2 regions of the Lysinibacillus sp. A4 genome follow, and region 2 is predicted to be linked to the other one. Evidence: a T-box and tRNA genes for the amino acid it is inferred to sense, from the RefSeq annotation. Region 2 holds a T-box; the other holds one or more tRNA genes.
What was found. A T-box is a leader RNA that pairs with one kind of tRNA and senses whether it is charged. The one in region 2 lies ahead of tyrS (tyrosine--tRNA ligase), so its partner is inferred to be a tRNA-Tyr.
Positions count from the first base shown of each region.

Region 1 (10,141 bases), on a different contig from region 2:
GCACACCATGTGTTGCCCAACGTGTATGACCAATCCCTATTTTCGCTGCAACATCTTCATCTACCGCTTCTCGTAAATCTGCAATACGCCCTTTTTCTTTGAAAACCGTTACGCCTTCCTCGTTACGTACTGCAATACCCGCTGAATCATAACCACGGTACTCTAGCTTTTCTAAGCCTTTTAATAAAATTTCCTTTGCATCTGATTCACCAATATATCCTACAATTCCACACATAATTCTCGTCCTCCGATAATGTCAATTTAATGCAATGACAAACTAGGCCTCATCCTATCGAATTTTTTGAATGCACAAGCGATGCTTTATTTTTATAAAAATAAAGCACTCCAATACACACAAGCTACTCACGCTACTCAGCCACCTGAATAGAGATCTTCGATATGTGAAGCTTCATCTATTTATCTATTGCTTTTACAATACCTTCTCCATTTTCTGTACATTCAATCACTCAAATGCTTTCAAAATGGAAAATGACAATCGGGTATGTCGATTGGGAGGCATCCGCCGAATTTTCGATAAACCTCCACCTCGTCTGCTGAAGATCTTTTCGTCCGATTTCTTCAGCTCAGGCGCTATAATTGTTTTCCGATTTTGCGCTTTCTTCCCTCCTTAGGCGCTCGTTAAAGGACAAGGTCGGACCTCATCTTCAACTTCTCCATCATACTCAATCATATGCTATCCGTCAAATTTTCGTTATAAAAAACACCTAGCCCTAAAGCTTTTTCGTGACAAATATGTAGACAAAGCGATACATAAGCACTTTGATAATACAAAATAGGCACAAGCATTTTAAATGCTTGTGCCTATCCTTTATTTACTGTCTAATAATTTAACAATTTCTCTATTAAATGCAGGAAGATCATCTGGCGTTCTACTTGTTACAAGCTGTTTTTGACAGACAAATACTTCTTCATCATGGAAGATTGCCCCTGCATTTTCTAAATCCACTTGGATGGATTTATAGCCTGTGGCGTCACGCCCATTTAATGTCTTTGCAGTAATAAGAAGTTGTGGTCCATGACAAATGGCAAAGGTAGGCTTCATTTCATCCATAAAGGACTTTGCAAATGCTACTATACGATCATCCGCACGTAATATATCAGGAGAAAAACCACCAGGAATAAATAATGCATCGTAATCTGTAGCTTTTACTTCATCAATGCCTTTATCAATTTTCACGGACTCTCCATGCTTACCCTTAACTTCCTTGCCTGCTTCGATATCAATTGTTACTAGCTGATGCCCAGCTGCTTCCAAAGCTTCTTTAGGGCTTGTAAACTCAATGTCCTCAAACATATCTGTTATAACTGTAGCAATTTTAGCCATATCAATTAAACACTCCTTGTTATTGTGACTCCTAATTACTGTTCCCCATCTCGCTTATTTAAAACATTCCTTTCAAATAAGTAAACCCGATTTCCTGTTTACGGAAATCGGGTTTACACTCTATTTCTTATTCTGTTAGGCCCATTTCTACACGTACAACATCTGCAATACGCTCGACAAAACGCTCGCAATCCGTTTCTGTTGCTGCTTCCACCATGACACGTACTAATGGCTCTGTACCTGAAGGACGTACTAAAACACGACCATTTCCAGCCATTTCAGCTTCTACCTCTGCAATTACTGCAGCTACTTTCGCATTATCAGTCACAGCATGCTTATCTGTTACACGCACATTGACAAGACGCTGAGGGTAGATTTTCATTTCACCTGCAAGTTCTGAAAGCTTTTTACCCGTCGCCTTCATAATGTTGACAAGCTGAATTCCTGTCAATAAGCCATCACCTGTTGTATTAAAATCTAGAAAGACGATATGCCCTGATTGCTCGCCACCTAAATTGTATTCATTCGCACGCATTTCTTCCACAACATAACGATCACCTACAGCTGTTTGTACACTTTGCATACCATTGTCAGCCACAGCTTTATAGAAGCCCATATTGCTCATCACTGTTGAAACAATTGTTTGCTTCTTCAAACGCCCTACCGCATTTAAATGCTTACCAATGATAAACATAATTTGGTCACCGTCAACGATTTTTCCGTTTTCATCTACAGCAATTAAACGGTCTCCATCGCCATCAAAAGCTAAACCAACATCTGCACCTTTTTCAGTAACAAACTTAGCTAGTCCTTCTGGGTGTGTTGAGCCTACACCATCATTGATATTTAAGCCAGTTGGAGAAGCTCCCATTGTAGAAATGTCCGCTTCTAAATCAGCAAATAAATGTGTAGCTAAAGATGAAGTTGCACCATGTGCACAATCAAGCGCTACGTGGATACCATCAAATTCTTCATCCACTGTTTGCTTTAAGTATTGAATATATTTTTGACCACCTTCGAAATAGTCGCTTACAGATCCTAAATCTGCTCCTATAGGACGTGGTAATTTATCCTCTTGCGCATCAATTAACGCTTCAATTTCCGCTTCCTGTGCATCTGTTAGCTTAAAGCCATCAGGACCGAAAAATTTAATACCGTTATCTGCAACTGGGTTATGTGAAGCTGAAATCATGACGCCCGCATCTGCGCTCATAATTCGAGTAAGGTATGCCACACCTGGTGTTGAAATAATACCAAGACGCATTACCTCTACCCCAATTGATAAAAGACCAGCCACAAGTGCACCTTCAAGCATCTCACCTGAAATACGTGTGTCACGACCAATTAAAACCTTTGGACGGTCAGTTGCATCTTTTGTTAAAACATAGCCGCCTATACGACCAAGTTTAAATGCAAATTCTGGTGTTAATTCACTATTCGCGACGCCACGGACGCCATCTGTTCCAAAATATTTACCCATTCTACTTATTCTCTCCTTCAATGCAAGACAGTGCCTAGTGAGTTTCTATCAAGCATTAGACACTTGTCCGCTTACTTTTGGAAAAGTCTGCCTTTGTTCATTCATTGGTAATTATTAATATTCCACTCTGCCAGTTTGTTGGATGAAACCTGAACTACAAACCTGATTGGATTTTTGATTTAGAATCAAAATAAAATTATAGTCACATATTGTTTAAGAATCAATATCTTCCGATTCCTCAGTTGACGTATTTTTATCAGTTGGAGTACTCTCATCTGTCACATCAGGTTCTTCAATTGGAGGTGGCGTTTCCTCTGTAGAAGCTGGTGTTTTCTGCTGTTCTTCTTGTTCAACCTTTGTAATATCTGCCTTCACTTTTATTTTCTTGTCAGATATTTTTGTCACACCATCTGGTAATTTTACATCAAATTCATAAGTTTTGGACTCAGTAATTTTTGACAGTTCAACTGTTATTGGAATGGATGTTAAACTGTCAATAATGGATTTTCTTCCATACACTTTAATCATTTTCGGTGAAAATGTTAATGAGTTAATGGTAATGTCCTCGGCAGCTTGCCCTGTTTCGTTAAGGACAACTGGGATCTCTCGACTATACTCCGCTATATCTACTTGAACTTTCACAATTTCAGGTTCAATAGTCACGTCTAACTTATTTAAATCTCTATCTAATACTTTTACAGCTGCTTCCTGCGTGAATGATTGCTTCAAGCCCTGCTCTCCTGTAACAGTTGCTTTTACATAACTAATGCTTTCAATAGCACTTTTTGCACCTGTTACATAAACAGTTGGCGGGTTGGCTGTCATTTCTTTTAAGATAAAACCTTCTTCAATTAAACGTTTGTTCATTTCAGGGTCCACTCGGAACTCCTGCGTGACCTTTTCCTCAATATTCACATGAACAGTTGCAGGGTCTAATGTCACTTTTAACTTTTCTGAAATATTTTCGTATTGCAGTTTTACATCATGCTCTCCTAGCAATAAATTGCTCAAATCCGCAAATATAGAAAAATCCTTAGCTCCCTTTGCTTTTAAAACCAATGCCATCGGACCTTCTATCGTTACATCCACAGTTTCAGGTAAACCTGTCACAATAAGATTTTCATTATCGTAATAAACATCCACTGGAACATCACGAATAACATCCGTTTGTTCATTTGAGGTAGCTTTATTTAAAGGTGACAACTCGGTACGCACTGAGAAGAAAAGCAAAAACGCTAAAAATAGCGCGATGATTCTAAGTACCCAAGGGCTATCCATCATTTTATCCATTCTTTTTCCCCCTCCAAGTCAACTTAGAGGATGCATTTGATTCCTGTACTGATCCGAACCACATTTTTCTTAATAATGTTTCGAACTCCTCTAGAGAAAGATTTCGATGGAGATTACCATTTAATGTTATACTAATTGCGCCTGTTTCTTCTGAAACAACAATTGTAATAGCATCTGTAACTTCACTTAAACCAAGAGCAGCACGGTGGCGTGTCCCTAACTCTTTTGAAATAAATGGGCTTTCAGATAAAGGTAAATAGCAAGCCGCTGCTGTAACTTTATCTTTTTGCATAATAACAGCCCCATCATGTAGCGGGGTATTTGGTATAAAGATATTAATCAGTAATTCTGATGAAATTTCAGCATTTAGCCCTATACCTGTTTCAATATATTCATTAAGACCTGTTTCTTTTTCAATAGAAATTAACGCACCTATTCGACGTTTAGCCATATAACTTACAGACTTCTTCATTGCCTCAATAAGTCTTGTTTGTTCTTCTTCCTCTTGACTAGATGAGCGTTGGAATAGCTTTCCTCGCCCAATTTGTTCTAAACCACGTCTGATTTCAGGTTGGAAAATAATAATAATCGCTAGGAAACCAAACTCAATAACTTGTTGTAGCATCCAACCAAGTGTTTGTAACCCTAAAAGGTCTGTTGCAATTCGTGCAATAATAATGACGAATATTCCCTTAAGTAATTGGACAGCCTTCGTACCTTTAATGAGGGTTAAGACTTTATAAACAACGTACCAAACGAGCAGTACATCAATGAAGTTAATAACAATATTCACAGGCGTTAAATCCGTGAAATGTTCGATAATTTGCACGTGGCATCCCCCACTTTTCATTACGAATCCATACACATTCAAGTATATCACATTCTTATCAAATGTAACTTTTTTCAAATAAAAAGTCTACTCAGAAGAGTAGACCTTTCAGCCTCTCACGTGCACTATTTTTTAGGACGTATAGAGTGTTATTTAGTTTCTTCTTTTTCCTCAAATGTCATGGCTGTCTTAACAGAATTTTTAATTGTATACCATAACCATTCAAATACTTCGTCAATTTCTTCGATTCTCCCTGAAACTACCGCTGAAGATGCCATATATTGCCCGTTGATTACTGTGACGTTACCATCAACTTCACCTTCAACAATCAAATCGCCATTTTTTACAACAATATCGCCTTTCACCACTTCCCCTTCAGGTACAATCACTGTTTGACCATCCACAACTAAATTAGGTTGCTTGGTCACTGAGAAATGCTGGTCATCCATGAAGCTACCCAATAATGTAGCACTCATGAATAAGCAAAATACTGCTGCTGCCACAAAGAACGGATGCCGGCGAATCCATTTTTGTATACCTACTCGACTTTTTGGTTTTGGTAAACGAGCCATAACTGCTGCTTCAAAACCCGGAGGCGCTGTAATATGGGAAGCACTCTTCACAAAGGCGATTGTTTCACTCAATTCTTGCATCAACTGTTTACAATCATTACATGTATGCAAGTGTTGTTTCAACTCTTGCTCATGCTCACGACTAATGTCACCGTCTAAATAATCATGCATATAGTCTATAATATGCTCTGGACAAGTATTCATGACGCTCCCCCTCCTACAGATTGTTTAATTGCTTACGTAATGCCTCACGTCCGCGGTGAATCCTCGTTTTCACCGTTCCAAGCGGCATATCTAAAATCTCGCTAATCTCTTGTAACGATAACTCTTCTATATATTTCAATACTATAACCGAACGGTATTTATCCGGCAATCGTCCAATTTCATATTGAATGCGATCTTGCAGCTCCATTTGTTCTAACTGCTCCTCTGGTAGCTGGTCATCTGCTGCGATTTGCGAATACATATCAAGCCCTTCTGTACCAGCTACTTCTGCATCTAAATAATAATCCGGTTTCTTTTTTCGAATACGGTCAATGCAGAGGTTTGTCGCTATGCGATAAAGCCACGTTGAAAATTTTCTTTTCTGATCAAATGTATGCAAGTTCATATAAGCTCGCACAAAAGCCTCTTGAGCAATGTCTTCAGACTCTTGTTTGTTGCCTAACATTCGATAGCATACTTGGTACAGTTTGTGCTGATAGAGACTCACAATATCGGCAAATGCGTTTTGATCGCCTTTAAGCACTTGTTTTATTCTCTTATTTACTAACGCATCCATTGTGTTGACTTCTCCACCTTTACAACTGTCTTATACTATACGAAGCACCGATAAGAAAAGTTTCGTTTTAATTCAATTATAGCAAAAGATTTTTATGCAATGTGACAACAGGCAATTTTTTGTCAAATTTTCTTTAAACTAGTGTTTCACCAAATAAAGATCCCATTAATGCAACAGCCACATTTGCTGTTGTATTCTTTTCATCTAGTATAGGATTTACCTCTACAAACTCGGCTGAAGTTACCATGCCTGATTCTTGTAACATTTCCATTGCTAAATGGCTTTCTCGGTACGTAATTCCACCTGGAACTGGTGTACCCACACCTGGCGTATAAAGTGGATCTAATCCGTCTAAATCAAGTGATAAATGTAAGCCATCAACATTTCGTTCCTTTAAATAAGCAAGTGCATCTTCCATCACACGTGTCATGCCAAGTCGGTCGATTTCATGCATTGTATATACTTTAATTCCTTGTTGACGTATCAATTCACGTTCTCCTGGGTCTACTGAACGAGCTCCAATAATAATCACGTTTTCTGGCTTAATTTTTGGAGCATAGTTGCGAATTTGCACTAAACGTTCATGTCCTAGCCCAATACTAACGGCTAACGGCATCCCATGTATATTGCCTGAAGGTGTTGTTTCAGGTGTATTTAAATCTGCATGAGCGTCATACCAGATAACACCAAGATTTTTGTAATGCTCACCTAATCCAGCTAATGTTCCAATAGCAATGCTATGGTCTCCACCGAATACGAGTGGGAATTTTTTTTGTTCCACTACTTCATGCACACTATTTGCTAATGCAGTACTAACTTCTACAACTTCCTCTAAATTTAGTAATTTTTCATCCACAGCTCCGTCTGCAAGCTTTTGACTAACACGAATATCCCCTTGATCCTGTACATCGTGTCCGATAGCCTCTAAACGTTCAACAATACCTGCATATCGAATAGCACTTGGTCCCATATCTACCCCACGGCGTGTTTGTCCATAATCTGTTGGTACTCCAATAATAGAAATATTAAGTTTATTCATGTTTCTATACCCCCTAAAAGTTATAAGAATATTGTAAAGCCTATATACCACTTGGCTCAACTCGACAAAAAGTTGTATATTTATTCATTTATAAATAACATAAAAAAATCTCCTACTGTTTTCAGCAAGAGATTAGTTATCTGTAGTTAATATAACACTTTTGAATAATTTTATTCTAAAAAAGTGAGCCATGAAGGACTCGAACCTTCGACCCTCTGATTAAAAGTCAGATGCTCTACCAACTGAGCTAATGGCTCATAAAAGAAAAAATGGCTGGGGTACTAGGATTCGAACCTAGGCATGACGGAATCAAAATCCGTTGCCTTACCGCTTGGCTATACCCCAATCATTTATAAAACTGGTGGAGGGGGACGGATTCGAACCGCCGAACCCTAAGGAGCGGATTTACAGTCCGCCGCGTTTAGCCACTTCGCTACCCCTCCGAAATAACACAATAAGAATGGTGGAGGATGACGGGCTCGAACCGCCGACCCTCTGCTTGTAAGGCAGATGCTCTCCCAGCTGAGCTAATCCTCCATAGAAACAGGTGTTATATCACAGTTTATATTCTTTATAAAGCCTAAATTTTTAAATGGTGACCCCTACGGGATTCGAACCCGTGTTACCGCCGTGAAAGGGCGGTGTCTTAACCACTTGACCAAGGGGCCAATATTACGTCTCAACAAGACAAGAATTATAATAACATTTTTAATTAATAATTGCAATGCTTTTTCACAAATTATTTTATGTATTATAGTGATTGAAAAAAGGACAAAAAAATGGCTCCGAAGGCAGGACTCGAACCTGCGACAACCTGATTAACAGTCAGGTGCTACTACCAACTGAGCTACTTCGGAACAATGCTATTCACTTCGGTTTTAAACAACCTCTTAAGTACATTTATTATTATAGCAAGCATTCTAAATAATGCAACACATTTTGTGAAAATTTTTATATTTTTTGTCGAAGTCTGCTTCTACATTCGTCTGAAAGCATAATAGTTCTCTATTAATTCTAATATTTCTATTTAACGTACTAAATATTCTTGCTGTATATTATTGTAATTGTTAAAATAAAAATAGTTTTATGAATTTTCTATCAAATTTTCTGGGGGAGGATGTTCAAGATGGTATCAAATGATTTAATTGCACCTGAATTTTATAACATCACAGAGGAATTAGAAAAATTTTCGCAAGATAGTGATCGCCAAGCAATACGTTGGTTGAATACACAACAAGAGAGACGTACAGTTTCTTATGTGGAACTTAGCCAAAAAATGAATCAATACGCAAACGCTTTTACGGAGAAGGGGCTTCAAAAAGGTGATCGTGTATTAGTTATTATTCCTCGACTTCCAGAAGCTTATTTCGTTTTTCTAGGCTGCTTAAAGGCTGGTATCGTACCCATTTCATGTTCAGAGATGCTACGTGCAAGCGATTTAGAATATCGGATGGAACATTCTTCTGCTAGTGCAGTTATTGCTTATGAGGCTTTTACTAGTGAAGTTGATCAAATTACTTCTTCTGTAGACACATTGAAAAATAAACTAGTGATTGGTGCTGCGAAAGGAGATTGGACTTCTTTAGATGAATTAGCAAGCAAGCAGCAAGCTACATTTACAGCTGTAGCTACTACACGCGATGACATGGCATTCCTATCTTATACTTCTGGTACAACTGGTAAACCTAAGGGCGTTGTTCATTCACACGGCTGGGGATATGCACATATTAGAACTGCGGCTTCAAAATGGCTTTGTGTACGTGAAGGAGACCTCGTGTGGGCAACAGCTGCTCCTGGTTGGCAAAAGTGGATATGGAGTCCTTTTTTATCAACAATCATGCTGGGCGCTACTGCATTTGTCTATCATGGTGGATTCGATGCAAAAACCTATCTTCAATTAATGCAGGATGAAAAAGTTAATGTTCTCTGTTGTACACCGACCGAATACCGGATTATGGCGAAAATCGATAATTTACAAGACTACAATCTATCATCTCTACGTAGTGCCGTTTCTGCTGGTGAGCCTTTAAACCGCCCAGTTATCGAAACATTTATGAATCATTTTGGACTAAAAGTACGTGATGGCTATGGACAAACAGAAAACACACTATTAATTGGTACACTCGAAAACACAGAATTACGTCCTGGATCTATGGGTGTTCCAACTCCAGGTAATATTGTACGTATTATCGACAATGAAGGGAATGAAGCAGCAGTTGGCGAAGTTGGTGATATTGCTGTTCACAAATCTTCACCAGCTTTATTTAAAGAATATTATAAAGAACCAGAGCGCACACAAGCTGCATTTCGTGGGGATTGGTATATTACAGGTGATCAAGCAAAATGTGATGAAGACGGTTACTTCTGGTTTGAAGGTCGTGGAGATGACATTATTATTTCATCTGGTTATACGATCGGACCATTTGAAGTTGAAGATGCATTAAACAAACATGAAGCTGTACAAGAATGTGCAGTTGTAGCTGCGCCAGATGAAATTAGGGGGCATATTGTAAAGGCATTTGTTATCTTACGAGAAGGCTTCAAAGAATGTAATGAAGAGGAGTTAACAAAGGAGCTACAGGAGCATGTAAAAGCGTTAACAGCCCCTTATAAATACCCTCGTAGTATCGTCTTTCTTGATGAGTTACCAAAAACGACATCAGGGAAAATTCGCCGTATCGAACTACGAGCTACTACAGTTCATACACATTAAGTTAAGTATTTAAAACAAGAAGGCATCCATTGAGGATGCCTTCTTTCAGACTGTAGACAAACTCAATGAATTTTGAGTTTGCCTACAGTCTT
Region 1 is NZ_JANWTB010000007.1:265,927-276,067, forward strand. Features, by position in the region: gene glmS (glutamine--fructose-6-phosphate transaminase (isomerizing)) at 1-235, opposite strand, end outside; gene NY607_RS16345 (type 1 glutamine amidotransferase domain-containing protein) at 830-1,345, opposite strand; gene glmM (phosphoglucosamine mutase) at 1,473-2,825, opposite strand; gene NY607_RS16355 (CdaR family protein) at 3,039-4,115, opposite strand; gene cdaA (diadenylate cyclase CdaA) at 4,108-4,944, opposite strand; gene NY607_RS16365 (anti-sigma factor family protein) at 5,094-5,720, opposite strand; gene sigW (RNA polymerase sigma factor SigW) at 5,734-6,297, opposite strand; gene rocF (arginase) at 6,431-7,336, opposite strand; tRNA gene NY607_RS16380 (tRNA-Lys) at 7,521-7,593, opposite strand; tRNA gene NY607_RS16385 (tRNA-Gln) at 7,607-7,681, opposite strand; tRNA gene NY607_RS16390 (tRNA-Tyr) at 7,696-7,779, opposite strand; tRNA gene NY607_RS16395 (tRNA-Val) at 7,798-7,873, opposite strand; tRNA gene NY607_RS16400 (tRNA-Glu) at 7,930-8,004, opposite strand; tRNA gene NY607_RS16405 (tRNA-Asn) at 8,117-8,193, opposite strand; gene mbcS (acyl-CoA synthetase MbcS) at 8,463-10,049, shown strand.
Region 1: it encodes a tRNA-Tyr, which carries the amino acid that the T-box ahead of tyrS (tyrosine--tRNA ligase) is inferred to sense. The anticodon was not compared.

Region 2 (10,141 bases):
ACACTCTTCACCATACTCCGAGGTCATAAAGTCTGTCCAAGACTCTGTTGCCTCCACAAGTAATATACCAATGGGATTTTTGCCCTCTGCTTGGAAAAGCACCATATCTGTCATCATTGAATAGGCCTGTCTTGCTTTCAATATATAAGGAATTTTCACTACTTTTTGTTGATAAAAACTAGCTTCAATCATCAGCCATGACACAGCATTTAGCTTTGTTTCAATTGTTAATGAAGCCATCTCTTCGATTGGGATTAAGGAATTACCTTCAAAACTAAGAAAAGCAGCATTATCAATTTTCAAGCGCTTCTTTAGAAACTGTTTCAATGAACAAAAATACCCATTAAAACTAGTTTGTTCTTCATAAGAACTCACCCAAAAGCTCAAAACATCAGATTTTATATATTTTAGCGTTTGTAAATGGTCTGTCATGAAATCACCTTTTCTATATAACGTCCAAATCAATTACTATTAACTTATAATATATTATACATAATTTGTGTCATTTTGACTATGTAATTATCCCTTACTTTTACAATTTACATAACACAGCGTATCATTAACTATTCCCATATTATTTAAAATAGATAGTGAGGAATTTCCTACTATGTTCTTTTATATTTTTTTACTAGCTAATAATTGACGTCCTTGTCCAAAGCAGTTACAATGAAGGTTGTGTAAAATAAACGCAGCAGTGGTATAAGCTTATGATTGTATTTTATTCCTCTATTTTCTGATGTACAACTACTTAGATGATCAGCAATGAAAATTAGATGGTGTATTGTGTAACCTAACGGCTGCATAGGCGAAAGTACATGAAAATAAAATGCGTGTAAGAATGGGTACTACTGGTTTTTGTTTTACAACAAAAAAACCAAATTTAAAGGAGGAGACAACAATATGTCTCGTTATACAGGTCCATCTTGGAAATTATCACGTCGTCTTGGTATCTCACTAAGCGGTACAGGTAAAGAAATCGAAAAACGTCCTTACGCACCAGGACAACACGGTCCAAACCAACGTAAAAAATTATCAGAATACGGTTTACAACTTCAAGAAAAACAAAAACTTCGTCATATGTATGGTATGAACGAACGTCAATTCCGTACTCTATTTAACCGCGCTGGTAAAATGAAAGGTGTTCACGGTGAAAACTTCATGATCCTTCTTGAAACTCGCCTTGACAACTTAGTTTACCGTTTAGGTTTAGCTCGTACTCGTCGTGGAGCTCGTCAATTAGTTAACCACGGTCACATCTTAGTAGATGGCAAACGCGTTGATATCCCATCATACAGCGTAAAACCAGGTCAAACGATTTCTCTTCGTGAAAAATCTCAAAACCTTGCTGTAGTAGTAGAAGCAATTGAAGTAAACAACTTCGTACCTGACTACTTAACATTCGATGCTGACAAAAAAGAAGGTACATTCACTCGCCTTCCAGAGCGTTCTGAATTATCAGCTGAAATCAACGAAGCATTCATCGTAGAGTTCTACTCTCGTTAATTAAATTGCTCTGCAAAGAGTAGTTTAGAAAACCCTAGAAAGCCTTTTATATCAAGGCTCTCTAGGGTTTTTGCTTTTTATCAACCATGCTCAATCATGTATTAATTATTATATTTGGGGCTAATTATTAATGTTTTTGGTGGGCATATTTGTAAAGATGTTCAAGTAGGTTGGGAATAATATCCTATTCCTTTTTTATTTTGCCTCCCCCAAAAAACACCCGCCGTAGCAAGTGTTAATTTTTATTACTTTTCTTTATTCGTATCTTGTTTTGAGATTCCATTTCTTTACGTTTTTGCTCTTCTTCTAGTTGTTTTTATAGATACGTGGAGCATACGTTTTCATAAAGAAAGCATGCATACGTTGTTGAGTTTCAATAGATGGTATGGTGTTTTCAATTCATTCCCTCTTTCCCCATCCATCAGGAGTGGTCCTTTTATTCAAAGAGCAACACTATATACAACTATTATTTTTAGAAATTACTCAACTAATTCTACACTAAGTGTAGTAATCGCAAGTGGTGCTGTATCTTGAACTGTACCATTATAACCAACTTTTACCTTTGAACTGCATCTTAGATGTAAAACTTTCGAGATGCAGTTCAAAAATTTATTTTGGGCTTTTATTGCTTATTTAGTTTTTTGCTCATCACAACATCAATGTGTATTATAAGTAATTTAATTAATTACTGTTTTGAAAATTAATCATTACCTATTACCGTAGATTTTACTCCATACCCGCTCCTCATTTTTTTCCGTTTCACCCGCAATAGCCATCCAACTACGAGATATAGACAAGTAGTTAAAATCCCTGCAGATGGGGAAACGAGAAATTCTTTTCCCTGAGCAAGTTTGATATAGCCATCGAGAATAAGTGGATTAACAAGTGCATCCTCAGTCATATGCATAAGGACAAGCGGCCATATACTCCTTGTCATTAAGTAAATTTCTGTGTACATCACTGTCCAGCAAATCATCGTGACGATACCTATTATTGTAAATAGCCATCTATTGACAGGAAGTACACTGATGATATCACTCTCTGATAAAAACACAAGAAAGTACGGGATATGCCATGCACCCCAAACACCACCAACAATTAGATAGAGCCAAAAATCATCCAACTTTAAATTTGAAAGCTTACTTGTCAGATAACCTCTCCATACGGATTCCTCGAAAAAGTTTTTAACGAATTGAATAAGTAATCCACTAAAAAACACAGATAATACAGTGCTTAGATTAAAGGCTGAAAAGTCCATCCAGTTGAAAACATAGCTAATTAAAAGTACTAAAGTTGTGACTGCTGGATAAATGAAAAGTGCAATGACATACCATTTTAAATTGCCCTTAAAATTAGGCAATAAACCTATATCCCGCCAACCATCTCCTGCGAAGGAACGTAACAGGATGGTTGCAAGCAGCGGAGATATGAGCCAAATTCCCATACCAAGAGTATCTCCCTGAGGCTGCTCTGGAATCAATTTATCCACTAACACACCAAACCAACCACACAGTAACACAACAACAATAAAGATCATTATGTTTCTCCGGGATGTTTTCATCTTCAATTAACCTCCTTGTTTTCAAGTATCGAAAGAATCCACATAATATTAGGACAAGGTGTTTCTGGATGTAGCGCAATATATTGAGCAATTCCTTGTATAGAACACCAAAATGACACTGCAAGGGCTTCTGGATTCCCTTGCCTGATTTCACCTAGCAATTGTCCCTTTTCAATTAAAGGGATACTCCTTTTTATTAATTTGTCTGCTTCAGCAAGCATTTCTTTTAAATCCTCTGACAAATGTTCAAGATGCTGGGCATTTTCCATCAATACAAACATTTTTGCAGCAGATGGATTTGTACAAATCATATTAAATAACTCCTCAACAACTACCTTAAACGTGTCCAATGGTGATTCATCAGTAAAGTGAAAATCCATTTTAAGTCGTTCACAGCCTATTCGAATAAGCTCTTCATAAAGTTTTTCCTTTGAGTCGAAATAATGAAAAAGCAATCCCATACTCATATCAGCAGCTTTGGCAATATCGGCAACCTTTGTTTCCCCATATCCCTTCCGTATAAACAAATCCAGTGCAGATGTTAAAATAACGGCCTTTCGTTGCTCCTTTTGTTCATGTCGTAATGACATTGTAAGCACCCCTTCATTAAAAATATATTCATTGAAATAATATTCAATGAATATTTAAAAATCCCTGCAAAAATACCTACTAAACGTAAAATTTTTTAAGAAGCTAATGGAACTTTTCTGTTTGGAATAAGTCAAATGTAGGAAATATTCAAAGTAAGAGGAGGATAATATGAAGCTTGATGAATTAGTTATGCTGATCTTAATTTAAGTGGACTAATAACATTTTTCATTGTTCCATTTGATAGGAATAATCCTTTTGAACATCCCTGCACTTTATCAACGCTTTTCAGAGAAAATCTAATGCGGCTCATTTTCCATAAAAAGACGCTATTTGCGGTTATATTATGGATTCTCCTATTAACAGGTATTTGGTTTGGCTTTAAACAACAGGAATACCATATCAACGCTCATAGTGGAAATCCCCCTATTCACACAAATACAACAGCAATTATATATATGTGGATTATTCCTCTATACAATTGTTCTTTATTTACTACTTGCATTGACTACAACTTTCAAAGCTCAAAAAACAACCATTAATTCATCTAAATAATGACAATTTTATGTACATTAAAATAGTAATTGCATAGGGAAAAACAACTTAAACACTATCATTATAATCAATATAAAATATCAGTTATTTACTATGTATTCCAGCTTGATTTTAGAACCAATTCCTAAAAAATATATTTTACTTTTATAAAAAAACATTTAAAAAGTGTATTAAAATCAATATTCCTAGGCAATCCAATCGTACAGCCATCAATAAAAAGGTTCATCTTTTTTGTAAAATAATAACTTGGTAAAAAGGGAATATTTTAACAAAAATATGAGTTGAACTTTCACAAAAAATAGAATACGATGAATTGCGAAAGGTGGTTCACCATCATTCAAGCAATAATAATTTTTTAAAAGGGGTTGGAAATATGTCAGACGTTCTAAAGCAATTTGTTATGCCGAAAACAAACTTATTTGGACCTGGAGCAATTCAAGAAGTTGGTAAACGCTTAAATGATTTAGAAGTGAAAAAGACATTAATCGTAACAGATGAGGGTCTACACAAATTAGGTCTCTCAGAACAAATTGCTAACATCATTACAGCTGCTGGAATTGATGTAGCAATTTTCCCGAAAGCAGAACCAAATCCAACAGATCAAAACATTGAAGATGGCATTTCCGTGTATCATGCGGAAAACTGCGATTCTATTGTTTCTCTTGGAGGAGGCAGCGCACACGATGCAGCAAAAGGTATCGGACTTATTGCTTCGAATGGTGGACGTATTCATGATTATGAAGGCGTTGATAAATCACAAAATCCACTTGTGCCATTAATTGCAATTAATACAACTGCTGGTACTGCCAGTGAAATGACTCGTTTCACTATTATCACGGATACAGCACGCAAAGTAAAAATGGCCATTGTTGATAAGCATGTGACACCGTTACTTTCTATAAACGATCCTGAATTAATGATTGGTTTACCTCCTGCTCTTACGGCGGCTACTGGGGTTGATGCATTAACACATGCTATTGAATCATTCGTTTCTACGAATGCTACACCAATCACGGACGCATGTGCTGAAAAGGTACTTCAACTAATCCCTGAATATCTACCACGTGCCTATGCAAATGGAGCTGATATAGAAGCCCGTGAACAAATGGTATATGCACAATTTTTAGCGGGAATGGCCTTTAATAATGCATCACTTGGTTATGTTCATGCAATTGCTCATCAATTGGGTGGTTTCTATAACCTACCACATGGCGTGTGCAACGCTATTTTATTGCCACATGTTTGTCGATTTAATGTCACAGCACGTACAGAGCGCTTTGCTCGTATCGCTGAATTATTAGGAGAAAATGTAGAAGGTTTAAGTAAGCGCGATGCCGCTGAAAAGGCTATTACAGCTATTGAGAAGTTATCTCAAGATTTAAATATCCCTAGTGGCTTCCGTGAATTAGGGGCAAAAGATGAGGATATCGAGATCTTAGCAAAAAATGCATTGTTAGATGTGTGTGCTGAGACGAACCCTCGTAAAGCAACACTAGAGGATATCAAACAAATCATCACAAATGCAATGGGTCCTATTGTGAAAAAAGAAGAGTCACTCGAGGCAGTTGCCCTTTCTTAATCGACGGTTTCCTATAAGCCTATACAAAGGGTGGAGAAAACAAATGTTTTCTCCACTTTTTTATGGGCTCGATACACACACATTGTCTATCGTGGGAACTCTCGCTATACTTTTCTTAAAAAGAATAGGAGAAAACAATATGCGTTTAATTTCAATTTGTCCTAGCAATACAGAATTAGTCGCCTATTTAGGGCTGACAGACCAGCTCGTTGGAGTAGATGATTATTCCGATTGGCCAGCCTCAGTTAAAAATCTACCACAGCTTGGGCCTGATTTATCAATTAACATGGAGGCATTAGAGGCATTACAGCCTGATCTTGTTCTGGCTTCCTTGAGTGTACCGGGTATGGAAAAAAACATTGAGGCACTAAAAGAAAGAAATATTCCTCATATTATTTTTAATGCAAACTCCTTAGAAGAAATTGCGCAAGATCTTCTGACACTTGGGAAAGCTTGTCAAGTGGAGGAACAAGCAAAGACAATCGCTGAAGAGTACATGCATTCCATCGAAAAAATGTATTCCATTGCACGAACAATTCCAAAGAAACCTACCCTTTATTGGGAATGGTGGCCAAACCCTATTTTCACTCCTGGGAAAATAAATTGGCTAACAGAAATTAGCGCTCTTGCTGGTGGCATTAATCTTTTTCAAGATGTTGAGCTTGCTAGTGTTCAAACAGATTGGACAGATGTTGTTAAACGACAGCCTGACTATATCATGATGGCTTGGGTTGGTGTCGCATTTGAGCGTATCCAGCCTGCTAATTTATTAAAACGTCCATATGCCAAAGAGCTACATGCCGTTCAATCGGAACAGCTTCATGTAATGGAAGAATGGCTGTATTGTCGCCCTTCTCCACGACTTGTTGAGGGTGCTATAAAGCTTGCAAAAATACTGCATCCTAAAGAATATGAACAAATAAAACCTCCAAGTTTCTTATGATTAAAAAACCACATCCAGTGTTTTGGATGTGGTTTTGCAAATAGAAATTATATAAATTTCACCATATGATATTTTTTCTTACCTCGACGGACAATACTAAATGCATCCTCTAAACGATCCTTCGCATCGACTACATATTCTAAATCTGTTACCTTTTCACCGTTTACACTAATAGCACCATTTGATACATCTTCACGTGCTTGACGTTTGGAAGAGGAAATGCCAGCCTCCACAAGTAGATCCACAATGTTTTTATCATCTTTAGTCATTTCAATAGAAGGAACATCTTTAAAAGCGTCCTTCATTTCTTCAGCTGAAAGTGCTTTTAGATCTCCTGAGAACAAAGCAGCTGTAATACGGATGGCTTGCTCTAATGCCTCTTGACCATGTATTAAACGAGTCATTTCTTCAGCTAGCGCCTTTTGTGCCTTACGTAAATGTGGCTCCTCCTCTACAGAAACGGCTAAAGCTTCAATTTCTTCACGAGATAGGAACGTAAAGATTTTTAAGTATTTTATGACATCTGCATCAGCTGCATTGATCCAGAATTGGTAGAACTCATATGGAGAGGTTTTCTTACCATCTAGCCAAACAGCACCACCTGCTGTTTTACCAAACTTCGTGCCATCTGCCTTTGTTACTAATGGAATCGTAATTCCAAAGGCTTTCGTTTCTTCCTCGTGTGTTTTACGAATAACCTCTAACCCGGTTGTAATATTACCCCATTGGTCAGAGCCACCTACTTGAATACGGCAATTGTAGTGATTGTATAAATGATTGTAATCAATACCTTGAATTAACGTATAGGCAAACTCTGTAAATGAGATTCCTGTGTCAAGACGAGAAGCAATCGTATCCTTTGCTAACATGTAGTTTACGTTAATTAGTTTCCCATAATCACGTAAAAATTCAATTGTATTGATATTACCAATCCAGTCACGATTGTTCACAAGCTGAGCACCATTGCCATCTTCCGCAAATTCGAAAATACGTTCTAATTGACGACGGATTCCTTGAACGTTTTTATCGATCTGCTCTACTGTTTGTAATTGGCGCTCTTCTGAACGGCCAGATGGGTCACCGATCATCCCTGTCGCACCACCAACAAGTAAAATTGGACGGTGGCCCGCTTTTTGGAATCGACGAAGTGTTAACAATGGAACAATATGTCCAATATGCATGGAGTCAGCTGTTGGATCTACCCCACAGTATAAAGATACGGATTGTTCTTCTAATAATTTTGCCATGCCATCAGCATCTGTTTGTTGGTATAGCAAACCACGCCATTCTAAATCTTGTAATAATTCGTTTGTCATGTTCATTCCTCCTAAAATGGTTAAATTCGTTACGTGCATGGACATGTTTAAATAAAAAAAGTCCCTACACGCAAACAATTGCATGCAGGGACGTTAAGTTACAAACTAACGCGGTACCACCCAGCTTGAAGATGTCATCCACCTTCCACTTCATTCAGCCGCCTTTATCGCAGGCGCGCACGTCTAAGCTCCAAGCACGTAATTCGTCTCTACATTATGACCAGCTTTCACCAACCACTGGCTCTCTAAACAGGGAATATAGACACTACTGCAAACTCTTCATCACCAGAAAACTATAAACATAATTCTATACGATTCTTTTTCAAAGTCAATAACTATGTTCGTGCTAAAACAATATGTGCTATAATAGACAAGATTTTAGGAGGTCGATACATTGAAAGATTGGATTGAAAAAATCAATGCAAAGATCGATGAATTACTTGAACAAAAATGGATGAAGAAATTACGTATTTCAGGTAGTGTTACCTGGAACTTATTTTTACTATTTTTAGTCTTTGCATTGGTTGGCACTGTATTTGTCGGTTCAGTTGGTGCTGGTTATTTTGCTTCTCTTGTAAAAGAAGAACCGTTACGCTCAAAACAAGAGTTAAGGGATCAGATTTTTAGCTATGAAGAAACCAGTGAGATTTATTTTGCCAACGAGATTTATATTGGGAAATTAAGAACAGATTTAGATCGACGTGAAACTTCGCTTAGCAATGTTGCACCAGAGGTCGTGAATGCTGTTCTGGCAACAGAAGATGAATATTTCCGAGAGCATAACGGAATTGTTCCTAAAGCGGTTATTCGTGGGTTATTACAAGATGTCACAAACTCTGCAACGCAGACAGGTGGTTCTACACTTACCCAGCAACTTATTAAAAACCAAGTACTAACTAATGAAGTATCATACGAGCGTAAAGCTAAGGAAATTTTACTGGCGATGCGTTTAGAACATTTTATGACGAAGGAAGAAATATTAGAGGCTTATTTAAATATCATTCCCTATGGTCGTAACTCTTCAGGACGAAATATTGCAGGTGTTGAAACAGCTGCGGAAGGAATTTTTGGCGTAAAAGCAAAAGAATTGTCTCTTCCTCAAGCTGCGTACATAGCTGGTATACCACAGGCACCATTTGCTTATACACCATTTACAAATACAGGTGAACTGAAAAGTGAAGAAGCTTTGAAACCTGGTATTGATCGTATGAAAACAGTACTTTATCGTATGAAAGAAGCTGGTTATATTGATGATGCACAGTATAATGAAGCGTTAAACTATAATATTGCTGCCGATTTCCGTGGACCAGAAATGCGCGCGGAAGATCGTTATCCTTGGTTGACTTATGAGCTTGAAGCTCGTGCAAAAGATATTATTGCTGAAAAACTAGCAAAAGATGATGGGGTTGACCCAGAGCGCTTAAAGTCAGAAAAAAAATTAAAGGATAAATATACAATTTTAGCAGATCGTGATGTTCGTTCAAAAGGCTATCGTATTTATTCAACCATTAATAAAGATATGTATGATGCGATGCAAAAAGCAGCAAAAGACTTCCAGTATTATGGTCATACGTATACTGGTAAAGGGAAAGACCCTGTTACTGGTGAAGAAATTGATATTGAGATGCCGGTACAAGTAGGTAGTATTTTAATAGAAAATACGACAGGTCGCATTTTAAGCTTTGTCGGAGGTCGAGACTTTAAAACCACTCAAGTAAACCATGCAACACAAGCTTATCGTTCTAACGGTTCTACAATGAAACCATTACTTGTTTATGGACCTGCCATTGAGTATGGCGTAATCGGTGCGGGTAGCCCCTTAGTTGACGTGAAATTCTCAATCGGTTCTTGGAGTCCAAGTAACTATATTACGAGTGATGAGCGAGGTCTTATCCCAGCACGTGAAGCTTTAGCAGATTCTCAAAACATTTCAGCACTACGTTTATATAATGATATTATTAGTAGACGCCCTGCAGATTTATTAGTAAAAATGGGATTCTCAAAATTACATCCTGATGATTTTACTAACCTAGCAACTGGGATCGGTGCTTTAAGCGAAGGAACTACTGTTGAAGAAAATACAAATGCCTTTGCTA
Region 2 is NZ_JANWTB010000003.1:487,312-497,452, forward strand. Features, by position in the region: gene NY607_RS07845 (sensor domain-containing diguanylate cyclase) at 1-432, opposite strand, end outside; gene rpsD (30S ribosomal protein S4) at 901-1,503, shown strand; gene NY607_RS07855 (CPBP family intramembrane glutamic endopeptidase) at 2,204-3,064, opposite strand; gene NY607_RS07860 (TetR/AcrR family transcriptional regulator) at 3,067-3,654, opposite strand; gene NY607_RS07865 (iron-containing alcohol dehydrogenase) at 4,581-5,786, shown strand; gene NY607_RS07870 (cobalamin-binding protein) at 5,926-6,729, shown strand; gene tyrS (tyrosine--tRNA ligase) at 6,777-8,045, opposite strand; T-box leader at 8,129-8,337, opposite strand; gene NY607_RS07880 (transglycosylase domain-containing protein) at 8,440-10,141, shown strand, end outside.